3 regions of the Yersinia sp. SCPM-O-B-9106 (C-191) genome follow, and region 3 is predicted to be linked to each of the others. Evidence: predicted binding sites of a transcription regulator. Region 3 holds the regulator's gene; each other region holds the start of a gene.

Region 1 (4,176 bases), 680 kb from region 3:
CGGGCACGCCTTCCCATAGGCTGTTTTCAACCACAGCAAAGCCCCATTTGGCTTCATCAACCGGGGAAGGGCGAATTTTACGAATTTCGTCGGTATGCCATGATTGTGCGACTAACTGCCGCAAACGACGCATGATCTTGTTGCGTTCGTAATCGGCTAAATCATTGTGATCCAGCTGGCTCAGGCAGGTATTCACTTCGACCAGTTTATGAATCAAGGTACGGCGAGTAATTTCGGTTGGGTGAGCCGTCAACACCAGCTCAATAGACAACTCATCAACCGCGCTGCGCATGTCTTTTTCGCTCAGCTTTTTGTCTTTCAAACGGGTGAATAGCTGGGCCAGGGCTTCCGGATTACTTGCGGCTTCACCATGTGGCGAAATGCTGTGATATTGCTCCGCTGTGTTGGTCAAATTGAGAAATTGACTAAAAGCGCGGGCTACCGGCAACAGCTCGTCATTGGATAAATTTTGCAGCGTTGTCAGCAGTTCCTGACGGCTCGCTTCATTACCAGCACGCGAAGATTTAGATAATTTACGGATGGTTTCTACTTTTTCAAGGATGTGTTCGCCGAGCGCTTCCTTGATGGTGTCCCCGAGTAGCGTGCCGAGCATACTGACGTTACTTCGCATTGCGGAATATTGTTCGTTCATATGATTTCTTTTAGTACCCTTCGTAACTTGATGAGTATGTAAATTAATTTCACCCAAAAGACTGAGATGGACAAATCCACTCGCCACGTTCAATTCCATACCCCAATTGACACTATTTCTAGCAAAAAAACATCATTTTTAGGGATATTGCTGAAATTTAATTACTACAGCCAGATTATCAGTCTGGCTAATCGGTAATATTGATCCGCCTACCCCATACGAGTTATTTCTGCTGACAGAAATGGTCAACTAATTGGCCAATCAGCTCGCGAGTGGGTTCGATAAAGGCCATATCGATAAATTCATCCGGCTGGTGGGCTTGATTGATGGAACCTGGCCCCAGCACTAATGTCGGGCAAATTTGCTGAATAAATGGCGCTTCGGTGCAGTAGTTCACCACCGCCGTGCGCTCACCCAGCAATTTTTCGATAACCCCGACCATATGATGATCTGTTGGGCATTCATAGCCTGGAATCGGCGGATGCAGTTCATCAATACTCAAGCGGCCCGGCCAGCGCGCACTGACGGGGGCCAGTGCTTCAGTCATCAACTCATTCAAATCACTTAGTGTCAGACCCGGCAATGGGCGGATATCCATATGTAATTCACAGCAAGCACAGATACGGTTTGCAGCATCACCACCATTAATATGACCGAAATTCATGGTCGGGTATGGGATAGCAAATGCCGGATTGTTGTAGCGCTCTTGTAAGCTGGTGCGCAGCTTCATTAGCTCAGTAATGGATTCATGCATCAAATCAATAGCATTCACACCACGAGCGGGATCACTGGAATGGCCGGACTGGCCAGTAATGCGGATAGCATTGGAAATATGCCCTTTGTGCGCCCGCACGGGTTGCAGTGATGTTGGCTCACCAATAATGGCAAAGTCAGGGCGCAACTGGGTGGAGGCGGCAAAATAGCGCGCGCCCGCCATGGTGGTTTCTTCATCGGCAGTCGCCAAAATATACAGCGGCTTGCTCAATGTGCTGGCATCAATATCGCGCACTGCATCAAGAATAAAGGCAAAGAAGCCTTTCATGTCGGCAGTACCCAAACCATACAATTTATTGTCATGCTCGGTCAGAGTGAACGGATCGCGCGTCCAGCGCCCCTCATCATAAGGAACGGTGTCGGTATGACCCGCCAATAGCAACCCGCCGCTACCCTCTCCGCTGCTTTTTTCACCAATAGAGGCAAGCAGGTTAAATTTGTGGCGTGTGTCAGGTACTGGCTGGATTTCGACGCGAAAACCCAAATCTGCAAACCATCCGGCCAACAAGTTGATTAACGCCTCATTGCTTTGGTCGAGGGCGCTATCGGTTGCGCTGATCGATGGCGTCGCGATTAACGCCCGATACAGCTCAATAAATGGAGGTAATTTCATCTTCACTGTTGACAGCCTTTGGTTAGGATAGTATCAATATTCATGCATTAATTATGAATAAAAATACAGTAAGCTTGAGCGTAAGGGAACCTAAAAACACCCTTAAATTGACGAAAAAGTCAATACTCAATCACGTGGGGGAACAGTAAGACCTTGCTGATAACCCAAATGCCGGTTTTGACTACTTATGTCTTTATACCGAATAACATTTTTATATCCAAAGTCATTGGCGTTGCAGGTAGGCAGCAAGTGAACGAATCCCGATGAGCTGACACTGGTCAGTGATTCGAGTGAGTAAACGTCGCTAACAACCCTGCAGCTTCAATCACGAAGGGCACGGTGAACTGAACCCATGTTGAATACGCTAATTGTAGGTGCCAGTGGTTATGCTGGAGCTGAGCTTACGGCTTACCTGAATCGTCACCCACATATGAACATAACCGGTTTAACGGTTTCAGCGCAAAGTGCAGATGCAGGGAAATTACTTTCTGATCTGCATCCGCAGCTAAAAGGCATTATTGATCTTCCGCTACAACCCTTGGTGGATGTGGCTCTGGCGGCAAAAGGCGTTGATGTTGTCTTCCTCGCCACCGCCCATGAAGTCAGCCATGATTTAGCGCCACAATTCCTGGCGGCGGGTTGTGTCGTATTTGATCTCTCCGGTGCATTCCGGGTTCAGGATGCGGAGTTTTACAGTCAATATTACGGTTTTGAGCATCAACATGCCGATTGGCTGGACAAAGCAGTCTATGGATTAGCTGAATGGCAGGCTGAAAAAATTAAGCAGGCCCAATTGATCGCGGTACCAGGCTGCTATCCCACCGCATCCCAACTGGCGCTTAAGCCGTTGGTCGATGGCGATTTACTCAATGAGGCGCAGTGGCCAGTGATTAACGCCGTCAGTGGTGTCAGTGGCGCGGGGCGTAAAGCCAGCATTAGCAACAGTTTCTGTGAAGTGAGTTTGCAGCCGTATGGTTTGTTTAATCATCGTCATCAGCCAGAAATTGTCGCCCACCTTGGCACTCCGGTCATTTTTACTCCGCATTTGGGGAATTTCGCCCGCGGTATTTTGGCAACCATTACCTGCCGCCTGAAAGCGGGTGTGACGGCACAAGATATCGCCGAGGCATACCACAATGCTTACCAAGATAAGCCCCTGGTTCGGCTTTATAAGCAAGGCGTGCCAGCACTGAAAGCGGTGGTCGGTTTACCTTTCTGTGATATCGGTTTTTCTGTGCAGGGCGAGCATTTAATTATTGTCGCGACAGAAGATAACCTGCTGAAAGGGGCTGCGGCGCAGGCCGTGCAATGCATGAATATACGTTTTGGTTTTGTGGAAACCCAATCCCTGTTGTAGGTAACTGGAGGGTTGTAACAGAGTCGAAACTGACATTTTTATCCAATTATATTGAGGCGAAACATGATGAATCCGTTGGTCATTAAATTAGGTGGCGTGTTGCTGGACAGCGAAGAAGCGCTGGAACGCCTGTTTACTGCATTGGTGACCTATCGCGAGAAGCATGAGCGCCCGCTGGTGATTATGCACGGCGGTGGTTGTCTGGTTGATGATTTGATGAAAAAACTCGCGTTGCCGGTGGTGAAGAAAAACGGCCTGCGTGTGACTCCCGCGGATCAAATTGACATTATTACGGGTGCATTAGCGGGTACAGCCAACAAAACATTGCTGGCTTGGGCGGTGAAGCATGACATCAATGCTGTTGGCTTATGCTTGGGTGATGGCCATACCGTGTCGGTCACTCCGCTGGAGGCAGAACTTGGTCATGTGGGTAAAGCCGAAGCTGGCTCACCGGCTTTAGTGCAAACCTTACTGGCCGCGAATTACATGCCAATCATCAGCTCTATTGGTATTACTGCTGATGGCAAATTGATGAATGTCAATGCCGATCAAGCTGCAACAGCTTTGGCCGCGACACTGGGAGCCGATTTGATTTTGCTGTCGGATGTCAGCGGGATTTTAGATGGCAAAGGCCAGCGTATTGCTGAAATGACGGCACAAAAAGCTGAGCAATTGATTGCTCAGGGCATCATTACTGATGGTATGGTGGTTAAAGTGAATGCAGCGCTGGATGCGGCTCGCTCATTGGGCCGTCCGGTGGATATCGCCAGTTGGCGTCAT
Region 2 (4,176 bases), 1.6 Mb from region 3:
CTGGCAGATTCAGATGATTATCAGGTATTGCTGGAAGACTGTGTTGCGGGCTATCAGCACTATCTTGAACTGGCCGCCGCAGGTGCTCATGCGGTTGAGGTGCTGGCTGCATTTGGGCGCTATCAACTACTGTGTGCATTACGGTCTGGGCCATTTGGTGTCAGTGGCTTAAATGAGCGCATTGAGCAGCTACTGCACCGCAAGCGGTTAATTGAGCGAGCACCAGGGCCGTCGGGGCGTTGGTATGTTGGCAGGCCGGTGATGATAGGGCTGAATGACAGTGCGCTGGGTTTATTCAACGGCGATATTGGCATTGCTTTGTATGATAGTGAGGGGGAGCTACGGGTACATTTCCAATTGCCAGACGGCAATATAAAATCTGTGCAGCCGAGCCGTCTTCCCAGCCATGAAACCGCTTATGCTATGACGGTACATAAATCTCAAGGTTCGGAATTTGAACATACGGCATTGGTTTTACCCAATACGTTCATGCCAGTGTTAACTCGCGAATTGGTCTATACCGCCATTACCCGTGCCCGTCAGCGTTTGACATTGTATTGCAGTGATACAGTATTGAGCCACGCGATCCGGACACCTACGCTTCGTGTTAGCGGATTGGTAGAACGTCTGAATCAATTGACCTGAAAATATTGAAGGGGCGAATGCCCCTTCAGATTACAAATCTGCCAGCAGAATTTTTGAGCGGCGTTGATAGTTATACAATTCTTGCTTCTGAATCGGTAACACATCAACTTCGGCGGGAGTAAAACCGCGCTCTTGGAACCAGTGAATACTGCGGGTAGTCAATACAAACAGCTTTTTAAGGCCCATTTGCCGCGCTTGATTGGCCACCCGTTTTAACAGCATTTCCCCTCGGGATGAACTGCGATAATCCGGATGTACCGCGACACAGGCCATTTCACCGATTTGTTCTTCGGGGAAAGGATAAAGCGCGGCGCAAGCAATGGTCAAATTATCCCGCTCGATAATGGTGAACTTGTCTATCTCCATTTCAAGCTGCTCACGTGAACGGCGCACCAAAATACCTTGTTGCTCCAGCGGGCGAATCAGCTCCAATATGCCGCCAATATCATTAATGGTTGCGCGACGAACTTGTTCCGCACTCTCCATCACAATCTGGGTACCGATACCATCACGGGAGAACAGTTCTTGCACCAGCGCCCCATCTTCCTGATAACTCAGTAAATGGCTGCGGCGTACCCCACTGCGGCAAGCTTTCACTGCCCCACGCAGAAAACGGACCGTCCCCGAGTTGTAATCACCCTCTTGCTCCAGATCTTCAATCCGTTTTTGCGCATCATTCGGGAACAGTTCTGAAATAATATTGCCTTCGTTATCTGTCACCCCTTGGGATGAGCAAAAACCAATCATTTTTTCAGCTTTCAGTTTGATAGCTAGCTGAGTCGCCACTTCTTCTGAGGTCAGATTAAAGCTCTCGCCGGTGACTGACACCGCAACTGGCCCCAGCAACACAATCGCGCCATTGTCTAATTGGCGATGAATTGCTTCTTCATCAATCCGGCGGATACGGCCACTGTGGCAATAATCTACACCATCATCTACACCCAAGGGCTGAGCAATAATAAAGTTGCCGCTGACCACATTGATATGCGCGCCTTGGAGCGGAGTATTATTCAAACTCATTGATAATCTTGCGGTGATATCTAATTGCAATAAACCCGCTGCCTGCTTGACCATTTCCAACGTCCGGGCATCAGTGACTCGGGTATGCTTGTGATAAATAGGTTCGTAGTGATGCTGTGCCAGATTGCTGTCGATTTGTGGACGAGCGCCATATACCACAACCAGCCTGATCCCAAGGCTATGCAATAAGCCTATATCGTTAACGATACTAGAAAAGTTTTCATGCTCAATCGCCTCGCCACCCAGCATGACAACAAATGTCTTGCCGCGGTGCGCATTGATATAGGGAACTGAGTGACGAAATCCCTGGACCAGTTCTGTACTACGTTCCTTCACGGCAGATCCTCTTTGAATTTTTATTCGGTATTTTTGTATTTTTATTCTTTTTTGACCAAGATGGCAAGCAAGAAATTGCTATTAAATGCATATGTATGGCGTATTTGTATTAATGAGTTGAATCACATAAAAATGTTTTTCTAATGACAGCATGGGATCGATTCGTTAAAGTTTTTCCTCGTGATTTTTTTTGTTCTATTTTTATTCATATTTTGGTCGTTACTTTGGAGTTACATGGCAGATTCAAATCATAATTCTGGGCGTCGCCGTCTACTACACGGGGCTGCTGCAGCATGGCTACTGAGTGTCAGCCGGGTTGGATTTGCTGCTTCTTCACATATTATTGCCGTCAGGATTTGGCCCTCTTCAACCTATACCCGGGTAACGCTGGAATCCAATACACCACTTAAGTATCGTCAATTTGCGTTGACGAATCCGGACCGGATTGTGGTTGATATTGAAGGCGTGCATCTCAATAGCGTACTAAAAGAGATTACCAAGCAAGTTCAGTCTGGTGACCCTTACCTCAAGCAGGCGCGGGTAGGGCAGTTTGATAAAAATACTGTTCGGCTGGTTTTGGAGTTGAAGCAAAGTATTAGCCCACAACTTTTTACTCTTAAACCTTTTGCTGAGTTTAGGAATCGTTTGGTGGTGGATCTTTATCCGCAAGAGGGGAAAACCTCGGCTGAAGATGATCCGTTGCTGGCACTATTAGAAGATTACAATAAAGGCAATGTGGAGCGCACTTTACCTGTAGAAGCACCCAAAGCAGGTAAAGCAGGGCGAGATAGGCCGATTGTTATCATGTTAGACCCAGGGCACGGCGGGGAAGATCCTGGGGCTATTGGCTATAATAAAACCCGTGAGAAAGATATTGTGTTGCAAATTGCCCGCAGATTGCAGGCTTTAATAAAGAAAGAATCGAATATGCGGGTATTTATGACTCGCAATGAAGATGTCTTTATTCCCTTGAAAGTGCGGGTGGCTAAAGCCCGTAAGCTCCGTGCGGATTTATTCATTTCAATCCATGCCGATGCCTTTACCAACCGGGCCGCTAAAGGTTCGTCGGTTTTTGCGTTATCGACCAAAGGGGCAACCAGTACCGCTGCGCGTTTTCTGGCGCAAACGCAGAATGAGTCAGACCAGATTGGTGGGGTGAGCAAGAGTGGTGATCGCTATCTTGACCATACCATGATTGATTTGCTGCAAACCGCAACTATCAATGACAGTCTGAAATTTGGTAAAGAAGTGCTGAATCGTATGGGGAAAATTAATAAACTCCACAAAAACCGTGTTGATCAAGCGGGTTTTGCCGTCTTGAAAGCGCCTGATATTCCATCAATTTTGGTGGAAACGGCATTTATCAGCAATTTGGAAGAAGAGAGAAAGTTACGAACCAGCCATTTTCAGCAGCAAGTGGCTGAGTCCATCTTTGCCGGTATCAAAGCTTATTTTGCTAATGGTGGGGCGATGGCCCGACTTTAATGCACCCGTCATACTTCAAGCTGCATGTGCGTTGGCTGTCTTCGTTCACCCCAGTCACTTACTTGTGTAAGCTCTTGGGGATTCGCTCAGTTACCGCCTTCCTGCAACTCGAACTATTTAGGGTGTAGATCATTAATTGATAAGCAGCAGATGAGTATACAGCAGGGGCTGAATAGCTCTTGCTTTGGGGCATTCAAATACTAGAAACAAAAAAACACCCTTAAGGGTGTCTGATGGCGATATGAAATGATTAAGAATTGGTTGCGGGGGCCGGATTTGAACCGACGACCTTCGGGTTATGAGCCCGACGAGCTACCAGGCTGCTCCACCCCGCGTCCGTCTTAATACTTTTCTATCTGACTTAATCATGTAATTGGTTGCGGGGGCCGGATTTGAACCGACGACCTTCGGGTTATGAGCCCGACGAGCTACCAGGCTGCTCCACCCCGCGTCCGTCATTACATTTTTACTGCTTTACTACTTAACTAGCATTCTACCTAATTCATCTTAACTTTCAAGACTATCGGACAATGATTGATACTGCTGGTAGCCAGTATCGTTTGGTTGCGGGGGCCGGATTTGAACCGACGACCTTCGGGTTATGAGCCCGACGAGCTACCAGGCTGCTCCACCCCGCGTCCGATTGAGCGCACTATACTCTGGATGAGATCTGTTGCAAGTAGTTTTGCC
Region 3 (4,176 bases):
TTGTGCAGGACATCTAGCATGCTTTCCAGCGCTTGTTGTTCAAAAGCACTCAGTTTGCCGATATCTTTACGTTCTGCTACACCGTTTTTGCCCAATAGAATTGGCTGAGCAAAGAAGCGGGCATATTTACCATCGCCTTCAACGTAAGAACATTCCACAACATTGCTTTCGCCTTGCAGAGCGCGAACCAAAGAAAGACCGAAGCGTGCAGCAGCTTGCCCCATAGACAGAGTCGCTGACCCGCCACCGGCTTTTGCTTCAACCACTTCAGTACCTGCATTCTGGATACGCTTTGTCAGATCAATAACTTCTTGTTCTGTGAAGCTGATACCTGGAATTTGTGAAAGTAATGGCAGGATAGTCACACCCGAGTGACCACCAATAACTGGCACTTCGATATCCTGAGGTTGTTTGCCTTTCAGTTCAGCCACAAAGGTGTTTGAACGGATGGCATCCAGCGTAGTAATACCGAATAATTTGTTTTTGTCGTAAACACCGGCTTTTTTCAGCACTTCAGCGGCGATAGCAACCGTAGTATTCACTGGGTTAGTAATGATACCAATTAATGCTTTCGGGCAAGTGCGCGCGATTTGCTCAACCAGATTACGCACGATACCGGCGTTAACATTGAACAGATCTGAACGGTCCATACCAGGTTTACGTGCTACGCCCGCAGAGATCAGAACAATATCTGCCCCTTCCAGGGCTGGGGTAGCATCTTCACCGCTGAAGCCTTTAATATTAACAGCAGTCGGGATATGGCTCAGATCAACCGCAACACCAGGAGTCACTGGCGCGATATCATATAATGAGAGGTCTGAACCTGAAGGAAGCTGGGTCTTGAGTAGGAGAGCGAGGGCCTGGCCGATACCACCAGCGGCACCGAGAACTGCAACTTTCATCCTATACTCCTTATTATATTTAATTTAAATTTGCCGTGAATTCATCTATTTACGAACCATAATTTATTGCGATTTTAAACACAATCTATTAACAGTCAGATTGAGATATCACGCATCAAAAAGGCGCATAAGGTTTGTATATTTTAGAGTAAATCGCTTATTCATTAATGATATAGCGCACATTATTCTAAAATTCCTCGCAGTATTCATGACAGGTTAATCGGCGGTTACATTACACCCTTTTTTCACATCAAAACAACATCATTTTAATAACATTTTAGCTACCCAAACCAAATGTTAATAAAAGTATATTTAGCATAATTGTAACAGCGAGATGATGTTAACATTCCAGCGCACCTTGATATCAGGGCTTTTATCGCCAATACTCCATAGTCATGTTGCATAAAAATTCATTTATATGCATAATAATCCTATTCACGATTGACTGTTCAGGGCATAAACAATGCGTAACCCCGCCAAACAAGAAGATCTTATCAAGGCGTTTAAAGCGTTATTGAAAGAAGAGAAATTCAGTTCCCAAGGTGAAATCGTTTTAGCCTTGCAGGAAGAAGGTTTCGAAAATATTAACCAGTCCAAAGTTTCGCGTATGTTGACCAAATTTGGTGCGGTCAGAACACGTAATGCAAAAATGGAAATGGTTTATTGTTTACCGGCTGAATTAGGGGTTCCGACAACCAGCAGCCCACTAAAGAACTTGGTATTAGATGTCGATTATAACGATTCGGTAGTCGTGATTAATACCAGCCCAGGAGCGGCCCAATTGATTGCCCGCCTGCTGGATTCATTAGGTAAAGCGGAAGGTATTCTAGGCAGCATTGCCGGTGACGACACCATTTTCACCACGCCGGCCAGAGGTTTCACTGTCGAACAGTTACATGAAGCTATCCTCCGCTTGTTCGAGCAAGAGCTTTAACTCGGCACTTTATCTGGTGCGGCGTGATACGCCGCATTATGCTTTTGAGCCTGTTTCTCTATTCTCTCTATCATCTGCCTCTTTAGCTCTAAACCAGAGTATCCGACTTCCTATTCCTTTCTACACCACAAAATAATTCTGTTTTCCTCTTATTAACGGTCAAACCCACCAGACTCTTTCGCACTTTTAGTCAAAAATACTCATTTCATTGAAATTAATACCTTTTTTAACAAACCTGCTGTTTTTTAATCATTTTTTATTCCTTTTAGTTCTTAAAAAGTAATAACCAAGGGTAAAGTGACGCTAAATATTATTAGCGGACTATTAATATTCTCCGTTACTAGATGTATACTCATTTTCGTGACGTAAATCACACTTCCTTTGAAGTGATAAAAGAATAAATAGAGGCAATAATATGAAAGTTAAAACTACCATCGCGACCATTAGCATTCTATCTGCGCTGTCATTTGGTGTTTTTGCAGCCGATTCAATCAGCGAAAGCCAGGCCAAAAACTTACAGCCGATGGGCACTATTACCGTCAGTGGCCTGAATGGCGCACCTTCTGATATTCGTCAGGCGCTGTCTGAGAAAGCCGATGCTATGGGCGCTAAAGCTTACAAAGTGATTGAAGCTCGTGAAGAGAATAATTGGCATGCCACCGCCACTATCTACCAATAATTGTTGAGTTGGTCGTCATTTGTCATCGAGACATAAAGAATGGCGGCAAAGCCACAGTTGAGATTTAAGTTGAATCAGCAGTAAAACCAACAGGCCAAAAGCACCAAAATGCATAATAAGCGCTGTTGGATTGTTAAATTTTATCTAGGAAATCATTATGAAAATCAAAACAACGCTAACCGCTTTAAGTTTACTTTCTGTTGTCGCCTTCGGCGCATCAGCAGCACAATCAGTCGATGCTGCTCAAGCTAGCAAAATGACGGATTTGGGTGCGATTAGTGTTAGCGGCATTACTGGCGCACCTTCTGATATTGAGCAGGCAATTGCCGATAAAGCAGACAGCAAAGGCGCGACTGCTTACAAAGTCATTGGCATTAATGATGACAATGGCTGGCACGCAACAGCTAAGATTTACAAATAAGATTATGCGCTAAGCATGAAAGTAAATGCCCCGCTCGTAGGGGCATACTTTCCAGCATGATGGTTTATTCAATCTGTTGAAACATTCATTTCCAGCATATTGAATAGAGTATCGATTGAAAAAAGTTGGTGAATTACATCAGCACCGCAACAGAATAATCCCTCGTCGTCTATCCGACGAACCCTTTTACCCCCGCTATGCGGGGGATTTTTTTATCCGGCTTATTCCTGAGATTGAGCTTCGCACTCTGCTTTTTGGCTCAAAGTATTCAATAACTTGTCATGGATCCCGCCGAAACCGCCATTACTCATCACCAGAATGTGATCCCCTGGTTGCGCTGTTTTGACAACCATATCAACTAACGTATCAATATCAGCACTCCAATGCGCTGGCTGAATACAGGCTTCGGCAACTTCAACGACTTGCCAAGGAATATGCTGTGGCTGGAACAGAAATACTTCATCAGCACGGCCCAATGACGGCGCCAGTTCATTTTTACACATACCTAACTTCATGGTGTTAGAACGCGGTTCTAGTACAGCCAGAATTCGTGCGGTTCCGCCCACTTTGCTGCGCAGGGCCGCCAGTGTCGCGAGAATTGCCGTGGGGTGATGAGCAAAATCATCGTAAACCGTGACACCATGAGCTTCGCCGCGTAATTCCAACCGGCGACGCGCATTAATAAAATCACCCAGTGCCCGGCAAGCATCTGCTGGTAACACGCCGACATGCCGGGCGGCGGCAATGGCCATCAAACCATTATGCATATTATGCTCGCCCACCAATGACCAGCTGACCTCGCCCACTAACTCATTGTCGAGGAACACTTCATAGACACTGGCATCTACCGCAACTTTACGTGCAAACCAACTGCCCGTTTCGCCCACCATTTCTTGTTCGCTCCAGCAGCCCATTGCCATCACTTGTTTCAAATGATTGTCATTATCCGGCACGATAATTTTGCCTGTCCCTGGAACTAAGCGCACCAAATGATGGAATTGCTTCTGGATCGCCTTAAGATCATCAAAGATATCAGCATGATCGAACTCGAGGTTATTCATGACCAAAGTTCTTGGGCTGTAGTGAACAAATTTAGAGCGCTTATCAAAGAAGGCGCAATCATATTCATCCGCTTCAATAACAAAGAATGGGCTATTACCTAAACGGGCGGAGACATCGAAATTACCCGGCACGCCACCAATGACAAAACCGGGTTCATAACCGCAAGCTTCCAGTATCC

The links. Region 3 encodes ArgR, which controls arginine synthesis, uptake and breakdown. Its sites were predicted from a motif close to ANTGAATAAAAATACANT; they were not measured.
Region 1: the regulator ArgR is predicted to act here: its motif matches at 2,092-2,109, upstream of argC (N-acetyl-gamma-glutamyl-phosphate reductase).
Region 2: the regulator ArgR is predicted to act here: its motif matches at 2,194-2,211, upstream of argA (amino-acid N-acetyltransferase).

The regions. Positions count from the first base shown of each region.
Region 1 covers NZ_CP110791.1:4,246,222-4,250,397, reverse strand. Annotated here, with positions in the region: gene ppc (phosphoenolpyruvate carboxylase) at 1-652, opposite strand, end outside; gene argE (acetylornithine deacetylase) at 876-2,039, opposite strand; gene argC (N-acetyl-gamma-glutamyl-phosphate reductase) at 2,392-3,396, shown strand; gene argB (acetylglutamate kinase) at 3,463-4,176, shown strand, end outside.
Region 2 covers NZ_CP110791.1:3,350,360-3,354,535, reverse strand. Annotated here, with positions in the region: gene recD (exodeoxyribonuclease V subunit alpha) at 1-645, shown strand, start outside; gene argA (amino-acid N-acetyltransferase) at 676-2,001, opposite strand; gene amiC (N-acetylmuramoyl-L-alanine amidase AmiC) at 2,236-3,486, shown strand; tRNA gene OP863_RS15295 (tRNA-Met) at 3,745-3,821, opposite strand; tRNA gene OP863_RS15290 (tRNA-Met) at 3,861-3,937, opposite strand; tRNA gene OP863_RS15285 (tRNA-Met) at 4,048-4,124, opposite strand.
Region 3 covers NZ_CP110791.1:505,317-509,492, reverse strand. Annotated here, with positions in the region: gene mdh (malate dehydrogenase) at 1-902, opposite strand, end outside; gene argR (transcriptional regulator ArgR) at 1,366-1,836, shown strand; gene yhcN (peroxide/acid stress response protein YhcN) at 2,252-2,515, shown strand; gene OP863_RS02280 (YdgH/BhsA/McbA-like domain containing protein) at 2,673-2,936, shown strand; gene mpl (UDP-N-acetylmuramate:L-alanyl-gamma-D-glutamyl-meso-diaminopimelate ligase) at 3,158-4,176, opposite strand, start outside.